DNA from 2 places in the Picosynechococcus sp. PCC 7003 genome. Region 2 is predicted to be linked to the other one. Evidence: predicted binding sites of a transcription regulator. Region 2 holds the regulator's gene; the other holds the start of a gene.

Region 1 (6,419 bases), 500 kb from region 2:
TTGAATTAAAGTAGTGAATCCTTCTCCATTGCCCTGAAGTACAGGAAGGTCATTTGAATTTTTCTCAGGTCTTAAATCTCTATCAGGATTTATCTCATAAAATTTTTTTCCAGCTAAGGGATTTTGACAAGCTGATACTAATTCTTCCAGATAATTTCGACCACGTTCTTGAAGAAAATCAACCTCTGGGGAATTTTCTATTGTAAAAAACTTTTTGCCATCAAAACCATACGACCACGTTAGTTTTAAGTTGAGTAGTTTTTTCCCAAACTCAAAATGATTACCACCAAAAATTCCACCTGTAGTGTTTTTTTTGAAAACTTTAGATATTTGTTCTTCTTTTAATTTAGTAGATAAAAGTATTTCACTAGCAGTATTTTGATGATACAGTTCTCGCCTGACTTGAAATAAATTTTTATGAGGCTCATCACGTATTTCAGTTGTATACCTGATGAGATCAAGAATAGATGATTTTCCTGAATTATTCCGTCCAATAATTATATTAATAGGTTTTAATAAATCAAATCCTTGTAACTCATCTCCAAAGCATTTAAAATTTCTTATTTTGATGGAGAATTCAGATAATAAATTAAAGCCCATGCCAAAGTCACTCTTTTATTTACATAAAAAATCCCCCTAAATTAAAGCAGGGGGAAATTACTATTTCAATATAACTATTGAAAATTATATGAACTTTTATGAGTTTTAGTAGTCGAAGTCACCGGCACCGGGAGCTGCACCCGCTTTATCTTTTTCGGGCTTGTCAACAACGATGCACTCAGTGGTGAGAACCATGCCAGCAATGGAAGCCGCATTCTGGGTTGCAGAACGGGTTACCTTCGCAGGGTCAACAATACCGGCAGCGAGCATATCAACGAATTCATTGGTTGCTGCGTTAAAGCCAGTGTTGAAGTCTTTTTCCTTCACACGCTCAGCGATTACCGCACCGTTTTGGCCAGCATTTTCAGCAATACGCTTCAGGGGCGCAGTCAGAGCACGGGCCACAATCAAAGCACCAGTGAGTTGCTCGGCAATGAGGTTGTCGGTTGCCCACTTTTCGAGTTCAGGAGCGAGGTGAGCGAGGGTTGTACCACCACCGGGAACGATTCCTTCTTCAACGGCTGCTTTGGTCGCGTTGATCGCATCTTCGAGACGGAGCTTACGATCCTTCATCTCAGTTTCAGTTGCAGCACCGACTTTGATCACAGCAACACCACCGGAGAGTTTCGCGAGGCGCTCTTGGAGTTTTTCTTTGTCGTAGGAAGAATCAGATTCTTCGATTTGACGGCGGATTTGCTCACAACGGGTCTTAACCGCTTGTTCGTTACCATCAGCAACAATGGTGGTGTTGTCTTTGGTGATGGTGATGCGGCGGGCTTTACCAAGCATATCAACGCTGGTGTTGTCGAGCTTGAGGCCTGCATCTTCGGTGATCAGTTGGCCACCGGTGAGTACAGCGATATCTTCGAGCATTTGCTTACGGCGATCGCCAAAACCAGGTGCTTTAACCGCAGCAACATTGAGGACACCCCGGAGACGGTTGACCACGAGGGTGGCGAGGGCTTCTTTCTCGATGTCTTCAGCAATGATCACAAGGGGTTTCCCTTGGCGGGCAACCTGCTCAAGGATCGGTACAAGGTCTTGAACCAGGGTAATTTTCTTGTCGGTGATCAAGATAAACGGATCTTCGAGCACCGCTTCCATGCGCTCGGTGTCAGTGACGAAGTAGGGGGAAGTGTAACCCTTGTCGAAACGCATCCCTTCGGTGATTTCGAGTTCGGTTTCCATGGATTTCCCTTCTTCGAGGGAGATCACACCTTCTTTACCGACTTTGTCCATGGCTTTGGCGATCATGTCGCCAACTTCCTTGTCGTTACCCGCAGAGATAGAACCAACCTGGGCGATCGCCGTGGAGGATTCCACCGGACGAGATACTTCCTTGATCCGACCGACGAGGAATTCCGTCGCTTTGTCGATGCCGCGCTTAATGGCGATGGGGTTGGCCCCGGCCGCAACGTTGCGCAGACCTTCCTTGACCATCGCGTGTGCCAAAACAGTCGCAGTGGTGGTTCCGTCACCGGCCACATCATTGGTTTTAGAAGCCGCTTGACGAATGAGAGAAACACCGGTGTTTTCGATGTGGTCTTCGAGCTCGATTTCCTTAGCAATAGTCACACCGTCATTAACGATCTGGGGTGCGCCAAATTTCTTTTCGAGCACAACATTCCGACCTTTGGGGCCAAGGGTGACGGCAACAGCCTCAGCAAGAAGATCGATCCCTTTTTCGAGGGCGCGGCGAGCATCTTCGTTGTAAATAATAGATTTAGCCATAATGATTGAATTTCTAGGTTGAGCGTTTTACGAGGAAAAATAGAAAAATCTGAAACGATTGCTTAGGTCAAACCTAAAAATAATTACGCAACGGTTGCGAGGATATCTTTCTCAGAAAGAAGGACGTAGTCGTCGCCACCGAGCTTGATATCAGTACCAGCGTACTTGGAGTAGAGAACTTTATCGCCAACTTTGACATCAACGGCAGAACGGCTACCATCATCGTTGCGCTTGCCTTCACCAACAGCAACAACTTCGCCGATTTGGGGCTTTTCTTTGGCGCTATCGGGAAGGAGGATCCCACCAGCGGTCTTTTCTTCAGATTCGCTGACCTTTACGAAAACGCGATCGCCAAGGGGCTTGAGGGTAGAAACATTGATGCTAATTGCTGCCATGGATAATTTCTCCAGATCAATAAACGACTAAATTTAGCTAGATTGAAGTTTAGCACTCTCAATCTCTGAGTGCTAATTTAGCGGAGAAATTTAAATCCAGACAACTCCCGGTAATGTACGGGTTCCCGAACTTTAGATCGTCGCGAAAATTAGACCCTACTGTTTCCCAAGGAAAACCCTGACAGAGACTGCTTTCTGCCCCCGCCAAAACTTCCGGAATAAGTGGGCCTCTATTGTTTAACGATCGCCCCAAAATCCGCTAAAACCCGCGCGTGATTTCGCAATAGCCCAAGGAGATTCAAACGATTTTCCCGCACAGCAGGATCCTCTGCCATCACCAAAACACTATCTTCTCCATCAAAGAACCGTTCGACCGTGGGGGCTAGGGCCGCTAAACCGTCAATTAGTTTTTGGTAATCCCGTTCGGTGCGAGCCGCTTCGGTGGTGGGCACGAGTTCGACTAAACCGGCATAGAGATCCCGCTCGGAATTTTGCTCAAATTTCTCCGGGTTAATTACCCCTGTCGGATCGAGGCTATCCGTGCTGAGGTTCCCCTTCGCTGCCAATTTCGCAGAACGATTAATGGTGGCGTAGATTTGTTCTAGTTGCCCATCATTACGAATGCTCTGTAAAAATTCCGCGCGATCGCCTACATCAAGTAAATCCGTCAAGGCTCGTTCTGTGTATTCCGCATCATCCCCAAGAACGGCATTGACTAGGTCATAATCAATGCCCTTTTCATCCTGGAGTAAGGTTTGAATCCGCTGGATAAAGAAGCTTTGCAGATTTTCGAGGGGGGAGTCCTTGTCGGGGTGAGCGGTGACAAAATCCTGGGCGCCCTGGGCGAGTAGTTCTCTCAGATCAATTTCAAGACCCGCATCCCACGCGACGGTAATAATGGCGTTGGCCGCTCGCCGCAGTGCAAAGGGATCGGAAGAACCAGAGGGGATCATTCCCAGGCCGAAAATACTAAACAATGTATCGAGGCGATCGCCCATGCCCACCACTTGACCCGCGAGGGTTTGGGGCAAAATATCATCGGCATTGCGGGGTAGATAATGCTCGAAAATCCCCTCAGCCACGGCGGGCGCTTCCCCACTGACTAGGGCATACTTTTGACCCATAATGCCCTGAAGTTCCGGGAATTCATAGACCATCTGGGTCACCAAATCCGCCTTACAGAGCATGGCGGTGCTGGCAATAATTTCTTTCTCTTCCTCAGACAGGCCAAGCTGTTCAGCAATTTGCTGGGAAATTTCCATGATGCGGTCTACTTTGTCCCGCATCGTCCCCAACTCTTCCTGGAAGGTGACGGCTTCTAGTTGGGGCAAATAGGTTTCTAAATGTTCATCACAGTCGGCCCGGTAGAAAAACTGACCATCCGCTAACCGCGCCCGGATCACCCGACCATTGCCCGCAGCGATAATATCTGATTTCTTGGGGTCGCCGTTGGAGATGGTAATAAATTTCGGTAGGAGCTTCGTTTTATCTTGGCGATCGCGCACCGCAAAATAGCGTTGGTGGGTGACCATCACCGTCGTAATCACTTCCGTGGGCAACTCTAAAAATTCTGCCTCAATGTCTCCGACCACGGCTGTGGGATATTCCACTAAATTCACCACCTCAGCGAGGAGATCAGCGGGCATTTCTGCTTCACCACCAATCTCTGCCGCCGCCGCTTTGACGCCAGCAACAATTTTTTCTTCCCGCACCTGGGGGTCAACTTCCACAAAGGCTTGCTGCAAGGTGGCCACATAATCAGCCGCATTATTTAAAGTCACATCCCCTTGATGTAAAATCCGGTGCCCGCGAGAAATACGACCCGCCTCTAACTGACCGGAGCCATTCACCAGTTCCAGCGGTAACACAGCCTCATTCCAGAGAGATACTAACCAGCGGATTGGTCGCGGAAAACGCAGATCCCCATCGGCCCACCGCATAAACCGCCGCCCTTCGAGGGCCGTAAACCAACCCAAAACCAGTTCCTGCAAAATTTCTGGGGTGGGGCGACCAAGGGTTTTCTTTTGGACAAAAACAAAGTCTCCTTTTTCCGTGGGGCGCACTTCTAGGGCCGCTACTTCGACTCCCTGTTTCCGGGCAAAACCTTCGGCGGCCTTGGTGGGTTGTCCCTCTTTAAATGCGGCGGCAGCAGGGGGGCCTTTAATTTCTTCTTCCCGGTCGGCCTGCTGGTCTGGCAACCCTTGAATTAACACAGCCAGGCGTCGGGGCGCTCCGTAGACTTCGATTCCGTCTGGGGTGAGAAAATACTCCGTGAGACTATGGGAAACGCGATCTTTTAATTGGGCGATCGCCGCCGCGACAAAATCAGCAGGGAGTTCTTCTGTACCAACTTCAATGAGGTAGGTTGCCATGGGAAACGAAATCAGGTCAATAATGAATCTTGATTAGTTTACCGTGAAGCCACAGGAAAAATAGTGCCCATGGCAATTCATTACCCTCGCAGTAAGAAAAAACGGGCGATCGCCGTTCTCGAAAAACTCCACGAACTCTACCCCGATGCCACCTGCAGTTTGGACTACGAAACCCCTGTGCAATTGATGGTCGCGACGATTCTTTCGGCCCAATGTACCGACGAGCGAGTGAATAAAGTGACACCGGCGCTCTTTGCTCGATTTCCTGATGCGGCGGCCTTTGCGGGGGCGGATGTGGCAGACATTGAACAGTTGGTGCGCTCGACGGGTTTTTATCGCAATAAAGCCAAAAATATCCAAGGGGCTTGCCAGCGGATTATGGCGGTTTTCAATGGAGAAGTGCCACAAACGATGGAAGAGCTTCTGACCTTACCCGGTGTGGCCCGGAAAACGGCCAATGTGGTTCTGGCCCATGCTTTTGGGATTTGTGCGGGGGTGACGGTGGATACCCATGTGAAGCGGCTGAGTAATCGCTTGCGCCTGACAAAATCTGATAATCCGGTGCAAATTGAACGGGATCTGATGAAGTTAATCCCCCAGCCGGAGTGGGAAAACTGGTCAATTCGTCTGATTTACCATGGTCGCGCTGTCTGTAATGCCCGGAAACCCCAATGTGATGTCTGTGCGATCGCCAACCTTTGTCCCTCAGCCCCAAAACCCCAGCCCAGTTAAAGATGATCAAAAGATAAATCGACTGGGCACAAGCTGGATCCGGCCCGCATCCATTTCCGCCATCAAGAGTTCGAGAGCTTCATAGTCCTCATCAGAAACATGGCCAAGGCGTGTCAACTCGGAGTTGATCGCGTTTTCAATTTCGGGGGTCATCTGTTTAATGAAAAGGGCTTTTTCCACTAAACGACGAATCATAAATGGCGTACTCACAGCAGTAATGTTTTTCCTAAAAGAGGAACCCGTTTCATTACAAAGGAACGATTTTTTTATTTTCCCTTAATCAGCGAAAATAATGAATGGTATAAATGGCGTAAAGTGCTGAAATTAGTCTGGGTTATGGTTTCATTTTCGAGGTGTTTACACAATTTCTCCCAGGTCTTAAATAATTTTTAAACTTCGGGCTTCTATTTTTAGAAAAAATGTAAACAAACATACTGTTCTTAAAGGTAATAAAGGATCTTTTGGAAACGAGATGTCTTTGTTCAGGATAAGTTATCATCACACCTGGTTTTTGAGTCTCCCCCATACAATGGTTCTATCCCAAATCAAATGTTTAGCAAGCTTTTTCGGGTTTGCTCACGCTAAAAAG
Region 2 (6,419 bases):
GCAGGTAAATCGGCGTTAAAATAACACCCACTGCCGCGAGGAAAACGATGATCACCCGGAAGGTGGGGCTATAGGCGTCACTGGTGGCAAAACCAACAAACACCATTAATTCAGCGACGAAACCACTCATCCCCGGCAACGCCAAAGATGCCATCGAGCAGGTCGTCCACATGGCGAAGATTTTCTTCATCTTTTTGCCGACTCCACCCATTTCATCGAGCATTAGGGTGTGGGTACGGTCATAGGTGGCACCAACCATAAAGAAGAGGCTTGCGCCAATGAGTCCGTGGGAAATCATCTGCAACATTGCGCCGCTGGTGCCCAAATCGGTAAACGAAGCCATCCCAATCAGCACAAAGCCCATGTGGGAAATGGAGGAATAGGCGATTTTTCGTTTGAGATTCCGTTGGGCAAAGGAAGTTAGAGCCGCATAGACAATATTGACGACCCCTAAGATGACGAGAACCGGGCCAAAAAGGGCGTGGGCATCGGGGAGCATCCCGGCATTCATCCGCAGCAGGGCGTAACCACCCATTTTTAAGAGGATGCCTGCCAGGAGCATGTGGGCTGGGGCCGTGGCTTCACCGTGGGCATCGGGGAGCCAGGTATGCAGAGGGAAAATCGGTAACTTCACCCCGTAGGCGATCAGGAGGCCGCCATAGAGCAGCAGTTGGAGGTTAATGCCAAAGTCTTTCTGGGCGATCGCCGTCATATCAAAGGTGACCGTATCTCCATAGAAAGCCATGGTCAGGGCAGCGATCAGAATAAATAACGAGCCGCCAGCGGTATAAAGAATAAATTTCGTTGCGGCATAGAGTCGTTTTTTACCGCCCCAAATGGACAAAATCAGGTAAACCGGAACCAGTTCCAGTTCCCAGGTAAAGAAAAATAGCAACATATCCTGCACGGCAAAGACAGCGATTTGACCGCCATACATCAGCAGCATCAGGAAATAAAATAGCTTCGGCTTAAAGCTCACGGGCCAGGCCGCCAAGATCGCCAAAGTTGTAATAAACCCCGTCAGAAGGATCAAGGGCATGGAGAGGCCATCGGCCCCCACTGACCACCGCAGATCGATTGCTTCGACCCAGGTGTAGCTCTCTACCAGTTGCAGGTTCGGGCTGCCAAAATCGTAGCCCGTGTAAAAGGCTGTCACGATGAACACAAAGTCAATTAAGCCAATGGTCAAGGCATACCAGCGCACTGTTTTCCCATCTTTATCGGGGATGATGGGCAAAAATAATGCCGCAATGATGGGAAATAAAATAATCGTGGATAACCACGGAAAATTCGCAAAGTTCATACAAACTCAAAAAAATTAACGGCTGTTTCTTAAAAATGGAATATTTATATAAATCGTTAACGCAGAACAAAGGCGATCGCCAAGCAGAATGCGTTACCCTGTACCATCTTCAAAAAAGTGGGACAGAAGATCTAACGCCTCTACCGTTACTTGTACCATTCCCAAATTGCCTTGACCGACTCTCCGGGGGAACTGCAATACTCCTTAACCTTGAACCCCCCTAAGGTGAAGATCCCCTAGCAATTCAGCCTTAGCGTTCCCAAATAGAGTCAGAAAATGCTAAAAATGTTCATTTCTTTTACCCTGCCAGCTTAACCATGACAAACCCCAGTTCTAACCCACAACTCCAGGCCGTCAGTCCTACGGTTTTTGCCCAGCGGGTCGCCACGACCGAAGCTTTGCAACTCATTGATGTGCGTGAGCCCTATGAGCTGGATATCGTCGCGCTCCCAGGCTTTACTAATTTACCTCTGAGTCAATTTGAACAATGGGCTCCCCGCATTGCCGTGGACTTTGACCCCCAGGCAGAAACCTATGTGCTCTGTCACCACGGTGTGCGTTCAGCGCAAATGTGTTATTGGCTGCAACAACAAGGATTTACCCAAGTGATCAACATTGAAGGTGGGATTCACTTTTACACTCTCTCTATGGATCAAAGCCTACCGCGCTACTAGGAGAGAATGAGCTATACTAACCCAAACTTAGACCTTAAATCTTTCTTAAGTTGAGCCAAGTTTTTTTACTATTTTTTTATATTTCTTAGTATTGAAAGCGTTACTGTCTGCGTATGGTTGCTCAGAAAATTCTTAATCCCCGTCACCAAAATATTTTTCGAGCAACGGTCAACCATTACATTTCCACGGCGGAACCCGTGGGCTCCAAGACCCTTGTGGAGGAATACGACTTTCAGGTTAGCTCCGCAACCATTCGTAATGTGATGGGAAAATTAGAAAAGGCAGGTTTTTTGTATCAACCTCATGTTTCCGCAGGACGGGTGCCCTCGGATTCTGGGTACCGTTTTTATGTGGATGAACTGGTTACGCCCAATTTCCAGACCCGGAAACGAGCTAGCCAAACGCTACAGGAACAAACCGCCGCAAAATCTTGGGGACTCGAAGCGACCCTCCAACGGGCAACGCAAATTTTAGCGACGTTAAGTGGTTATATTGCTCTGATTACGGTGCCCCATCAAAACTATGCTCGCCTACGTTATCTACAGTTGCTCCCCCTAGGCGACCAAAAGGTGATGATGATTGTGGTGATGGATAGTTATCAACCCCAATCGTTGCCCTTGACCCTAGATTGTGACCCTGATGAGCTAGCCGTTTTGTCGAATTTTTTAAATCACCATCTCCAGGGGCGATCGCTCCAAGAAATTGCCAGTCTTGATCCCCAGGCTTTGGACGAGGACTTTCAGCATTGTCAGCTGCTATTGGAGACGATTTTAGGCAAGATTGCGCAGATTGTGCCCAATACAATTGCGACACCAATTCTGGTGCGAGGCATTTCAGAAGTGCTGCGACAACCTGAATTTTCTCAAATTGAACAGTTACAAACCCTATTGCACTTGCTCGAGGCGAAACAAGAACAACTGCTTCCGGTGGTCTTTAGTGGTTTGCCAGGCGATCGCCCAACGCTGATTCACATTGGCACCGAAAATCCCCTGGAACCGATGAAAACCTGCGCCCTCATTTCCACCTACTATTACCAGGAAAAAACGCCCGTTGGCAGTGTTGCGGTGCTTGGCCCGACGCGGATGTTTTATGAAAATGCGATCGCCTTAGTAGAAGCCACAGCAGACTATCTTTCTGAGAATTTAAAGGGCGATTTTTAGGCTGTAAGCATCGTCAAATACAAGACTCAAATTTATTTTCTTTTTTTTCATAAATGGTGATCTCCACAATTTTTGTAGGGGGAAACCACGAGGAATTTTATGGATTTTGACTTAGATATTCTTCTTTTTGCCTTAGTACTAAGTATTGACTGTTTTTCCGCGGCCTTAGCCCTTGGAGCACGTCATTTCTCCCGAAAGCGGGCCTTATTCTTTGCGCTCAGTTCTGGCTTTTCCGGGGGCGGTGCTATTTCCTTCGGGTTTCTCCTGGGTAATTTCGCCCAATACATCACTTTCTATGATCAAGGAATTGCCTTTGTACTCTTGATTCTCATTGGCGTTCATATGTGTTACAACGCCTACCGAGAAATGCAAAAGCTCCCAGATGATAACGAGGAACCCAGAAAGATCCACAGCCTTTGGAAAATTCTCTTGGTCTCTAGCATTACCAGTGTTGATTCTTTGGGCGTTGGCATTTCCCTCGGTTTAATGGGGAAACCCCTCATTCCCTATTCCCTGGGGATCGGGATTGCTGCTTTTTTCGCCACCTATGTGGGCCTCTTTTGCGCGAAATTAATTTCTAGTCAACTCGGAGAAAAAGTTGAGTTTTTTGGCGGCGGCATCTTGATTGCTGTGGGCCTTAAAATGCTCTCCGTTTAAGCGTCACTTGACCCCGGCTTGCTGAAGTTTAAAATTATTTTCAATCACCACCAATTGCCAAAAGTTTTCTTGAGTCATTCTAGATTGATATCTTTATTTTTGTCTAAATGCCGCCTGTAGAAAGCGCATTCCTGTTTGCATCAAACTAAAAAAGAGTTCAATTTATCTGTAGACGATCGCCTTTTTTAGAGAGATTTAAAACAATTGTGTGAATTTTGAGAATGATGAAAAAACTATGATAAATCGACTGGTGATTTTTCGTTTACAGTGATAGTTACAAGCTTTTTGGAGAGGCGATCGCCACGGCATTTATGGGTTTTGAAGTAGATATCATCATTTTTGCCCTCGTACTCAGTATTGATTCTTTTTCCGCCGCCTTAGCCCTTGGTACACGGCACTTTTCTGGACAACGGGCTTTGTTTTTTGCGGTCAGTTCAGGGATTTCTGAGGGGGCGGCGATCGCCTTTGGTTTCATCTTGGGAAACTTTGCCCAGACAATGATTATGGCCTATGACCATTGGGTTGCCTTTGGTTTACTGCTTTTGGTGGGCAGTCACATGTGCTACAACGCCTACCAAGAAATGCGAGCTAAACCAGATAATGACGATGACGAACCCGTCAAAATCCATAGTCTGTGGAAAATTTTATTTATTTCTAGTATCACCAGCATCGACTCCTTAGGGGTGGGCGTTTCCCTTGGCCTAATTGGTAAACCACTTGTGCCCTACTCCCTCAGCATTGGCCTGGCTGCTTTCTGCGCCACCTATGTGGGCCTATTTTTTGCCAAGCTCATTTCAGGACATTTAGGTGAAAAAGTAGAATTTTTTGGCGGTGGGGTTTTGATCGCCTTAGGCATTAAAATGCTGTCGATCTAAATCTTTTATTGCCTTGCCCAAACCCATTACAAAAGTCCTTCTAATTGACGTCGAATGCGATCTAATTCTGTAGCCGACAAATCGTCTTCTGATTCTTTTGCTTCGGGCGCTTGTTGTTGCTTTCCTTCTGGATCCCAAGCTAAATCTTTCACGTTTGCTTCGGGGGGCGTGGCCAATTCGCCAGCAGCAATGTGCTGCCAATCATAATCTGCATCCCGGCAAAACTCGATAATGTCCTCTTCATCCATGGCTTCGATGGAGACGGGCGGAAAATCTTGGGCCTCCAACATTAGCCCAAACCGGGTAGCGTCATCTTCATCTTCAAACATTAAAATCTTGTTGCGATCGCCAGTTTGGAGTGTGTGAATCCCTTCATTCTCTGTCCGGGCATTAAACAGCAAGACATACACGCGACTCATGGGCTTTCTCCTTAGGTGATTACTAATCGTCTCCTTCTGGGGGAGGGTGATCAAATTGTTATGATGAGGGGGCGGGAAATTCCGCTCAAACCCTTTAAAATGGTACCGCTCGATTGGCAAATTGCGAATCTTCCCATGCTTAACCATGGTTTATTTTTGCTTGGTATCGATTTTAAAGGTGGCGATCGCCATCGCTGTACCAGGGCCTTTTTGCTTAACAAGCCTTCACAAAACAGGAGTAGTGGAACTTTCCTAGCCTTTTTTCTTTCATAGAGCCTAGACGCTCACTTGATCGAGGGAGCATCTGACGGTACAACCCAACTGGGGAGGGGGACAACCATGACAAAATTTTATGCACCGACCATTATTGGGGCAACAACGCTCCTGACCATTGCCGCTGGTCTTGGCGGAATCCAAGGGGCGATCGCCGGCCCGGAAACCTTCGCGATCGCCGCTAACGGATCCATTACCTCCAATGAAGTCTTTAACGGCACGATCACCGGCCAAGCCGGGGGATCAACCAATAGCAATTTTTGTGGCTGGATTGCCAATCGCCCCAACCACACCTTTCGCATCAATGGCAACGGTCTGATGTCTCTCAACCTCAGCGTCGTCGATCCTAACGGTGGCGTTTCCAGACCCTTTACACTGCTCATAAAAAATGCTGATGATCCCAACGCTGATCCTTTCTGTGCGATCGCCGATCCATTGAGTGGGATTCCTGCTGAAATTGGTGGCGTTTGGAATCCAGGTCGCTACCAAGTCTTTATCGGCAACTTTGAACAGGCTGGTAACGCTGGCAGCGCCCCCTACGTTTTACAAATTTCCCAGTAGCATTAACGACCGTCGGCTCCCTCAAATAATCCTCTGAAAACCGATAAAAAAACTGCCCTCCTCTCTTAATTTTGAAAGGGGGGCAATATTTATGGTCTTAATCGAATTTTCGTGTTTTAGCGCTTCACCGCAGGCTCAAAACTCGGCACCACAAGATCACGATTTTGCTTCGTAAGCTGGTTGTAGAGTCGTTCCGTATTGGGGAAGTTTGCCGCCGGCAGGGTCGGGAAACGACGGAAGGGTACCGTATCTTCACCGAAGTTTTCGAGGTACTCCATGCTGTTCACCATCGCACCGATAAAGGCTTTCAGACCCTGGGAAGCAAGGATTTGGTTGTACTTGCGAATTTCCTGCTGATCTAAAGGCGCCCGACCGAGGAAATGCTTCGTGCCCATTTCAATCACTTTCGTGTTGGGGTAGGGAGTATAAAATTCCTTCTGGTACAGCTCAGAACAACCCAGACCTTCGATGAATTCCTTCATGTTAATCTCACGGTT

Evidence for each region. Region 2 encodes HrcA, which represses chaperone genes, less so after heat shock. Its sites were predicted from a motif close to TTAGCACTCNNANNNTNNGAGTGCTAA; they were not measured.
Region 1: a site for HrcA is predicted at 2,776-2,802, ahead of groES (co-chaperone GroES). Genes of this name have one in related genera too.

What each region holds. Positions count from the first base shown of each region.
Region 1 is NZ_CP016474.1:2,575,920-2,582,338, forward strand. It holds gene AWQ21_RS12240 (ATP-dependent endonuclease) at 1-600, opposite strand, end outside; gene groL (chaperonin GroEL) at 706-2,331, opposite strand; gene groES (co-chaperone GroES) at 2,415-2,726, opposite strand; gene glyS (glycine--tRNA ligase subunit beta) at 2,957-5,098, opposite strand; gene nth (endonuclease III) at 5,168-5,830, shown strand; gene AWQ21_RS12265 (hypothetical protein) at 5,837-6,025, opposite strand.
Region 2 is NZ_CP016474.1:2,077,200-2,083,618, reverse strand. It holds gene AWQ21_RS09965 (NAD(P)H-quinone oxidoreductase subunit 4) at 1-1,303, opposite strand, end outside; gene AWQ21_RS09960 (rhodanese-like domain-containing protein) at 1,621-1,977, shown strand; gene hrcA (heat-inducible transcriptional repressor HrcA) at 2,091-3,137, shown strand; gene AWQ21_RS09950 (manganese efflux pump) at 3,237-3,794, shown strand; gene AWQ21_RS09945 (manganese efflux pump) at 4,106-4,669, shown strand; gene AWQ21_RS09940 (DUF3110 domain-containing protein) at 4,696-5,088, opposite strand; gene AWQ21_RS09930 (hypothetical protein) at 5,428-5,922, shown strand; gene AWQ21_RS09925 (phycobilisome rod-core linker polypeptide) at 6,039-6,419, opposite strand, start outside.